2 regions of the Margalitia sp. FSL K6-0131 genome follow, and region 2 is predicted to be linked to the other one. Evidence: predicted binding sites of a transcription regulator. Region 2 holds the regulator's gene; the other holds the start of a gene.
The links. Region 2 encodes CtsR, which represses protease genes until heat stress. Its sites were predicted from a motif close to ATGGTCAATAAAGGTCAAACA; they were not measured.
Positions count from the first base shown of each region.

Region 1: a site for CtsR is predicted at 1,378-1,398, ahead of NSQ59_RS17750 (ATP-dependent Clp protease ATP-binding subunit). Genes of this name have one in related genera too.

Region 1 covers NZ_JBBOZS010000001.1:3,622,738-3,627,172, forward strand. Annotated here, with positions in the region: gene NSQ59_RS17740 (YkvS family protein) at 1-112, shown strand, start outside; gene NSQ59_RS17745 (YkvI family membrane protein) at 156-1,199, opposite strand; gene NSQ59_RS17750 (ATP-dependent Clp protease ATP-binding subunit) at 1,533-3,683, shown strand; gene NSQ59_RS17755 (M3 family oligoendopeptidase) at 3,941-4,435, opposite strand, start outside.
Region 2 covers NZ_JBBOZS010000001.1:104,966-109,400, forward strand. Annotated here, with positions in the region: rRNA gene NSQ59_RS00540 (23S ribosomal RNA) at 1-1,307, shown strand, start outside; rRNA gene rrf (5S ribosomal RNA) at 1,535-1,651, shown strand; gene NSQ59_RS00550 (CtsR family transcriptional regulator) at 2,088-2,549, shown strand; gene NSQ59_RS00555 (UvrB/UvrC motif-containing protein) at 2,566-3,114, shown strand; gene NSQ59_RS00560 (protein arginine kinase) at 3,111-4,184, shown strand; gene clpC (ATP-dependent protease ATP-binding subunit ClpC) at 4,197-4,435, shown strand, end outside.

The sequences.
Region 1 (4,435 bases), 3.5 Mb from region 2:
TTCTGTTATAGTTGATTTAACGTATATGGAAAACTATCGTGATCTTGACCTCGAAGAAAAAACGGTTGTAAATCATAAAAACTATAAAATTATTGCAACATCTCATAAGTAAATAAAAGAACCTAGGAAATGATTAATCATTTCTTAGGTTCTTTTTATTTACGGAGCTTATTATAAGGCTTAAACCAAAGAAGAAAAACAAAAAGCAAGCTGAAATAGCCAAATAAAGGATATAAATAGGATAGTAGTGTACCATAATGAAAATAACTAAGACTATAAATAATGATTAAAATAAATGTAAATATCCATCCACGATGAATGGAAATATATTTACTAAATTGTTTTTCCAACCCATAAATATTTCCAATTAATGAAGTAAAAATCTCTCCGAAAATAATTAGTACATATATAAAATAGATGCCGATAAAGGAACTCTTAACAATTGCAGCCATTGGAATTTCATAAAACTGCACATTAGGTAATGTAATGAGGGTAAAGTGACTAGAAACTAAAATCAACGTTAAAAGGATTCCCCCGATGATTCCCCCTAATTTTACGGTTTTTTTATCATTTACTTCTGCTGCAATCGGAACAAGAACAGCTTGCGCTAACGACAAATTAAAAGCGGCATAGGAAAAAGGGGAAACAACCGCCTTCCATAAATGAAGATCCTCTGGTATATTCATAAAATATTGAACAAATTGCCAATGAGTAATTGATTTTGTCATTACAATAAAATTAAATAAAAGCATAATGGGGACAACGAAGGTATTCACTGCAAATATCCCTTTTGAACCAACGGCCATCACTAGAATTGTAAGACCAATAGTAAAAAAAACTCCTACCCATTTTTCTAAGGCTAATTCCTGCTGAAAAACAGCACCTGCTCCAGATAACATCACTGCACAAACACCTAACAACATGATCATCATAAAAATGTTCATGAATTTAGCTAATATTGGTCCAAACAAATATTCATTTAATTCTTCGTATGAATTAGCTTTTAGATCAATTGCTTTCACCATTAATTTTGATCCTAAAAGGATAAACAAATACCCCGCTGCTAATATGGCGAAAAACCCAACAAAACCGTATTTAGTAAAAAACTCAACAATTTCTTTACCAGTTGCAAATCCTGCTCCGATCACTGTTCCAACATAGACAGCCGCAACTTGCAAAGCACCAACCCACTTAGTCACATTGCATCTCCTTTCAAATAAACGACACTATTAAAAGATATGTACAAGTTGTCTAAAATAAGACAAGCAATTAATGAAAAAGAAATAATAATCGTATTTTGTATATGGAAAATTTTATTAGTCAAAAATAGTCAAAAATGGTTTACAAATCGTTTTGGTTGATGTATACTGATTTCACAAGGTCAAAGTTGGTCAAATAACTCCTTGTTAATCAAATTCATAAATATTTTTTTGAAGGGTTTGATCTATTAAACCTTTTTCTTATAATTAATTAGTCAAAGTTAGTCAATGTCAAATTTATTGTTTTTCTTTCTTTAAGGAGGAATGATTTGAATGTTATGTCAAAAATGTAATCAAAACGAATCAAATATTCAATTACATGTAAATATTAATGGAAAACAACAAGATATGTATTTATGTTCAACTTGTTATCAACAAGAAAAATCGAAAATTGGTAATCCATTAGGAGGTGCGCCTATGATGAATGGATTTGGTGGTTTTAACGGATTCGGTTCTATTGATGATTTATTTAAAGGATTTGCCGTCCCCGAGAATCAAATGAATGCAACTGTGAAAACCGAAGCCCAAAATGGCGGCGGCGGTTTCTTAGACCAATTTGGCCGTAATTTAACAAATATGGCGAAGGCCGGACTAATTGATCCAGTCATTGGCCGTGATAAAGAAATTAAGCGTGTGGTTGAGATTTTAAATCGCCGAAATAAAAACAATCCTGTATTAATTGGGGAGCCTGGTGTAGGTAAAACAGCGATTGCTGAAGGGCTTGCATTAAAAATTGCGGAAAATGATGTCCCTTCAAAATTAAAAAATAAAGAGGTATATTTATTAGATGTGGCTTCATTAGTAGCTAATACAGGAATCCGCGGTCAATTTGAACAAAGAATGAAACAGCTTATTGCTGAGCTCCAAAGAAGAAAAAATATCTTATTATTTATTGATGAGATTCATTTACTTGTTGGCGCCGGTTCTGCGGAAGGATCAATGGATGCAGGTAATATCTTAAAACCAGCACTCGCACGCGGTGAACTTCAAGTTATCGGAGCAACTACTTTAAAAGAATACCGACAAATTGAAAAAGATGCAGCATTAGAGAGACGATTTCAGCCAGTTCAAGTAAATGAGCCTACATTAGATGAAACTGTTCAAATTTTAAATGGCTTAAAAGCAAAATATGAACAGTACCATGGGGTTTCATTTACAGATGAGGCTATCATGGCTTGTGTCGAGTTATCACATCGTTATATTCAAGACCGTCATTTACCTGACAAAGCAATTGACTTAATGGATGAAGCTGGTTCAAAATTAAACTTAACCATTGATGTAATGAACAAAGAAGATATTCATGCACGTTTAAAAGAAATTCATCAAGAAAAACAAGTTGCACTTGAAAACGAGAAATATGAAGAAGCTGCAAAATTACGTGACGAGGAAGCAAAATTAGAAAAACAACTTGCATCTAATATGGAAAGTGTAAAACCAATAGTGGAAGCTTCTCATATCCAAGAAATCATTGAGAAGAAAACAGGTATTCCAGTTGGTAAGCTTCAAGCTAATGAACAAGAAAAAATGAAAAATCTTGAACAACATTTAGCTGGTAAAGTAATTGGCCAAGAAGAAGCCGTTCGCAAGGTTGCTAAAGCAATTCGCCGCAGCCGTGCTGGACTTAAATCTAAAAATCGTCCAATTGGTTCCTTCTTATTCGTCGGCCCTACTGGGGTTGGTAAAACTGAACTAACGAAAACACTTGCAGAAGAATTATTTGGCACGAAGGATGCCATGATCCGACTCGATATGAGTGAGTATATGGAAAAACACAGTGTTTCTAAATTAATCGGTTCACCTCCTGGATATGTAGGACATGAGGAAGCTGGTCAATTGACAGAAAAAGTACGTCATAACCCATACAGTATCATCCTATTAGATGAGATTGAAAAAGCACACCCTGATGTACAGCATATGTTCTTGCAAATCCTTGAAGATGGACGGTTAACAGATAGTCAGGGACGTACTGTAAGCTTTAAAGATACTGTAATCATTATGACAAGTAATGCAGGCATTGGTGTAAAACCTATTCACGTTGGATTTGGCAACAACGAAGCAATGAAAGAAGCTAGTATTTTAGATTCATTAGGAAGCTTCTTTAAACCCGAATTCCTTAACCGTTTCGATAGTATAATTGAATTTAAAGCATTAGAAAACGAACATTTATTAAAAATTGTAGATATCATGCTTGCTGAGCTTCAAGTAACATTAAAGGAACAACAATTATCTCTTGAAGTTACAGAAGAAGTGAAAGAAAAACTTGCGGAAATGGGTTATCATCCTGCATTTGGTGCAAGACCTTTACGAAGAGTTATTCAAGAACAGCTTGAAGATAGCATTACTGATTTTATTCTTGAGCATCCTGATCAAAAATCATTAATCGCTACGATGAACGAAGAAAAAATTACTGTTGTAGCTAAATAAACACTAAGTTCAGAATGCACAAATGGGTTCTAACCATACTGTTAGTGGTTAGAACCCATTATTTTTTTTATAAAGTAAAAGGAGTCTCAGAGGTAAACGGCACGAAATTTTGCCCAAAGCGCTCGAAATTAGAAGTGAACGGTACGACTTTCTCTTCAAATGGACCGAAACTAACACCGAACTGCCCTATTTGGGTAATTTACACTAGTACCCTTCAAAATAATACCACCCGTTCCTCACGGGTGGTATTATTATTATTATAGTTTTTTATCATCCACTTGATCAAGCCAGCTTTGAATAGTGTCAACCACTGATTCTACACAGCCGTCTTCAAAAGGTGAAATAAGATTTGCTTCTGCAACAAGGCCAGTGAATGATTTGCTTCCACCTTGTTTACATAAATGAAGATAATCTTTCCATGCTTCCTCATGGTTTTCTTGTGACTTTTTCCAGAACTGGAATGCACAAATTTGTGCCAAAGTATAGTCAATATAGTAGAATGGCGAATTATAAATATGGCCTTGTCTTTGCCAGAAGCCTCCGCGGTTTAAATAATCATTGTCATCATAATCACGATGCGGCAAATATTTTTCTTCAATTTCTTTCCACGCTTGTTTTCTTTCAGCAGGGGTAGCATTTGGATTTTCATAGACAAAATGCTGGAATTCATCTACTGCAACACCATATGGCAAGAATTGAAGTGCCCCACTCAAATGCGAGAATTTATACTTCTCTGTATCTTCTTTAAAGAA
Region 2 (4,435 bases):
CCTCTAGTGAGGTGAAAGGTGCCCGTACCGCAAACCGACACAGGTAGGCGAGGAGAGAATCCTAAGGTGAGCGAGAGAACTCTCGTTAAGGAACTCGGCAAAATGACCCCGTAACTTCGGGAGAAGGGGTGCTCTGGTAGGGTGCAAGCCCGAGAGAGCCGCAGTGAATAGGCCCAGGCGACTGTTTAGCAAAAACACAGGTCTCTGCGAAGCCGCAAGGCGAAGTATAGGGGCTGACGCCTGCCCGGTGCTGGAAGGTTAAGAGGAGGGGTTAGCGTAAGCGAAGCTCTGAATTGAAGCCCCAGTAAACGGCGGCCGTAACTATAACGGTCCTAAGGTAGCGAAATTCCTTGTCAGGTAAGTTCTGACCCGCACGAAAGGCGTAACGATCTGGGCACTGTCTCAACGAGAGACTCGGTGAAATTATAGTACCTGTGAAGATGCAGGTTACCCGCGACAGGACGGAAAGACCCCGTGGAGCTTTACTGCAGCCTGATATTGAATTTTGGTACAGCTTGTACAGGATAGGTAGGAGCCTTTGAAGCCGGAGCGCCAGCTTCGGTGGAGGCGTCGGTGGGATACTACCCTGGCTGTATTGAAATTCTAACCCGCACCCCTGATCGGGGTGGGAGACAGTGTCAGGCAGGCAGTTTGACTGGGGCGGTCGCCTCCTAAAGAGTAACGGAGGCGCCCAAAGGTTCCCTCAGAATGGTTGGAAATCATTCGTAGAGTGTAAAGGCACAAGGGAGCTTGACTGCGAGACCTACAAGTCGAGCAGGGACGAAAGTCGGGCTTAGTGATCCGGTGGTTCCGCATGGAAGGGCCATCGCTCAACGGATAAAAGCTACCCCGGGGATAACAGGCTTATCTCCCCCAAGAGTCCACATCGACGGGGAGGTTTGGCACCTCGATGTCGGCTCATCGCATCCTGGGGCTGTAGTCGGTCCCAAGGGTTGGGCTGTTCGCCCATTAAAGCGGTACGCGAGCTGGGTTCAGAACGTCGTGAGACAGTTCGGTCCCTATCCGTCGTGGGCGTAGGAAATTTGAGAGGAGCTGTCCTTAGTACGAGAGGACCGGGATGGACGCACCGCTGGTGTACCAGTTGTCTTGCCAAAGGCATCGCTGGGTAGCTATGTGCGGAAGGGATAAGTGCTGAAAGCATCTAAGCATGAAGCCCCCCTCAAGATGAGATTTCCCATAGCGCAAGCTAGTAAGATCCCTGAAAGATGATCAGGTTGATAGGTTCGAGGTGGAAGTGTGGCGACACATGGAGCTGACGAATACTAATCGATCGAGGACTTAACCAAAATATAAAGTGGAAGCGCCTTGCTCATCGGCGTATGAATTTCGTAGTCGCAGGCTCGAGATAAAGGAAACACAGTGAGGTAGTTCACGAACTGATGTTGACTTATCGTAGGGAGGAGACGGAGAAATTCACTAGCCGATAGGCGCTGGAGCTGGATTGAAAAAAGCGAAACTCAGTTTTACTTCTTCTTCTGCAGTATTTAGTTTTGAGGGAACAAACCTCATATAGTCTGGTAATTATGGCGAGAAGGTCACACCCGTTCCCATCCCGAACACGGAAGTTAAGCTTCTCAGCGCCGATGGTAGTTGGGGGCTCTCCCCCTGCAAGAGTAGGGCGTTGCCAGGCAAACAGCGAAAGCCACAGATATTATTCTGTGGCTTTTTTGTATGGTAAAAATAGTTCTATAGTCCCGAATCACGAGATTAGCTGCTATTAGTGGATACATTCGCGAGATTATGGATGAAACCGACGAGAATAAATGCTAAATCATATAAAAACCTCATTTTTTAGTTTCAACAAGCAAAACTTCACCTACAGAAGTATACAAAAATAATTTTTTACTTTTTCTTTCCATGTTTTATTTTAAATGCACTTTGGTGAAACTGATATTTAGAAATATCCGATACAGTTAACCAATATTGTCATTTCACATAAGATATATTGCAATGTGTTAAGCGCCGCCTACATATGCTAGAATCGAAACCCTTGCACTTTTGGAATAATCATGTATAATTAATGTCAAATATAGTCAAAGTCAAGTCGGGAGAAGGAGGTGGACTTGATGAAAAATATATCTGACATCATAGAAAATTACTTAAAGAAAGTTTTGGAAATGAATGGCAGTGAAATAGTAGAGATAAAAAGAAGTGAAATTGCCGATAAATTTCAGTGTGTTCCATCTCAAATAAACTATGTAATAAATACTCGCTTTACAATAGAAAAAGGCTATGTAGTGGAAAGTAAAAGAGGCGGCGGTGGTTATATTCGCATCATGAAAGTAAAAAGTCATGATCAAGCCCATTTAATTGACCAGCTTATTTTACTTATTAAAAACCGTGTCTCCCAGTCTAATGCAACAGATGTAATTATTCGATTAGTGGAGGAAGAGGTTATTTCCGAGAGAGAAGCAAAAATTATGCTATGTGTGATGGATCGTTCAGTATTGTACATCGATTTACCTGAAAGAGATGAACTGAGGGCAAGAATGCTAAAGGCAATGCTTATAACATTGAAATACAAATAGTGGAGAGGTGTAAGGCATGATTTGTCAAGAATGTCACGAGCGCCCGGCGACTCTACACTTTACCAAGATTTTAAATGGGGAGAAAACAGAACTTCACTATTGCGAAAAATGTGCTCAAGAAAAAGGTGAAATGTTCATGTTTGATGGAGAGCCAGGTTTTTCAATTAATAACTTATTAGCGGGATTATTTAGCTATGATCCAATCTTTCAGCAAACAAAGCAAGAAACACTCCCTAGAAATGAAATTTTACAGTGTGAAAATTGTAAAATGACCTTTAAACAATTTTTAAATGTTGGAAAGTTTGGATGTGCCCATTGTTATGAGACTTTTAAAGAACAATTAACTCCTATTTTAAAAAGGCTTCACAGTGGTAATTATGAGCATCATGGTAAAATCCCTAAAAGAATTGGGGGTTCCATTCATATTAAGAAGCAAATCCAACAATTCAGAGCGGACCTGCACATTGCTATTCAAAATGAAGAATTCGAAAGAGCTGCAGAAATTCGCGATCAAGTTCGTGCTTTAGAGGCTAAACTTCTTTCTGAAGGAGGAGAGGCCCGATGACTCTTGATAAATTTTTAAATAAAGCGATAAGTTCATGGATGAGTCAGGATGGACCAGATTCTGATATTGTGTTAAGCTCACGAATTCGTTTGGCCCGCAACTTTAAAGATTATTATTTCCCAACTATATATAGCCCTGAACAAGCAAAGAAAATAATAACGGAAGTAACAGAAATTTTTAACTTGATAAGAAATGATTATAGTCAGATAGACTTGTTAAAAATGGATGAATTACAACCTTTACAAAAGAGGGTTTTAGTTGAAAAACATTTAATCAGTCCCAATCTTGCTGATGAATCCTCACACGGGGCAGTCATCTTAACTAATGATGAAGATGTAAGTATTATGATTAATGAGGAAGATCATATCCGTATTCAATGCCTTTTTCCCGGGCTTCAATTAAAGGATGCATTGGAAAAAGCAAATCGTATAGATGATTTAATTGAAGAACATATTCACTATGCTTTTAGTGAAAAATTTGGTTATTTAACGAGCTGTCCAACCAATGTCGGAACGGGATTGAGAGCTTCCGTCATGGTTCATTTACCTGGCTTAATTTTGACTCAACAAATGAATCGAATTATTCCGGCCATTAATCAGCTTGGTTTAGTGGTTAGAGGAATATATGGTGAAGGCAGTGAAGCTCTCGGGAACATATTTCAAATTTCTAATCAAATGACGTTAGGAAAAACGGAAGAGGATATTGTAGCAGATCTAACAAGTGTAGTTCATCAAATAATTGCTCAAGAAAGGTCTGCAAGAGAAGCATTGATTAAAACCTCTAACATACAATTAGAAGATAGAGTATACCGCTCTTATGGTGTATTGGCAAATAGCCGTATTATCGAATCAAAAGAAGCAGCACAATGCCTTTCGGATGTACGTCTGGGCATTGACACGGGGTATATTAAAAGCGTATCAAAGAGTATTCTAAATGAATTGATGATACTCACACAACCTGGCTTTTTACAGCAATATGCCGGAGGACCTCTTCGCCCACATGAACGGGATATTAGAAGAGCTTCACTTATTAGGGAACGCTTAAAACTTGAAGAAGTGAATAATGGTTAGGAGGAGATCCTTATGATGTTTGGCCGATTTACAGAAAGAGCACAAAAAGTTCTTGCATTATCACAAGAAGAAGCGATTCGTTTACGCCATAATAATATCGGAACAGAGCATATATTACTTGGATTAGTTCAAGAGGGAGAAGGAATAGCTGCAAAAGCACTTTATGGTCTTGGACTAAGTGCAGAAAAAATTCAATCGGAAGTAGAAAATTTGATTGGTAAAGGACAAGATTCTGGGCAAACCATTCATTA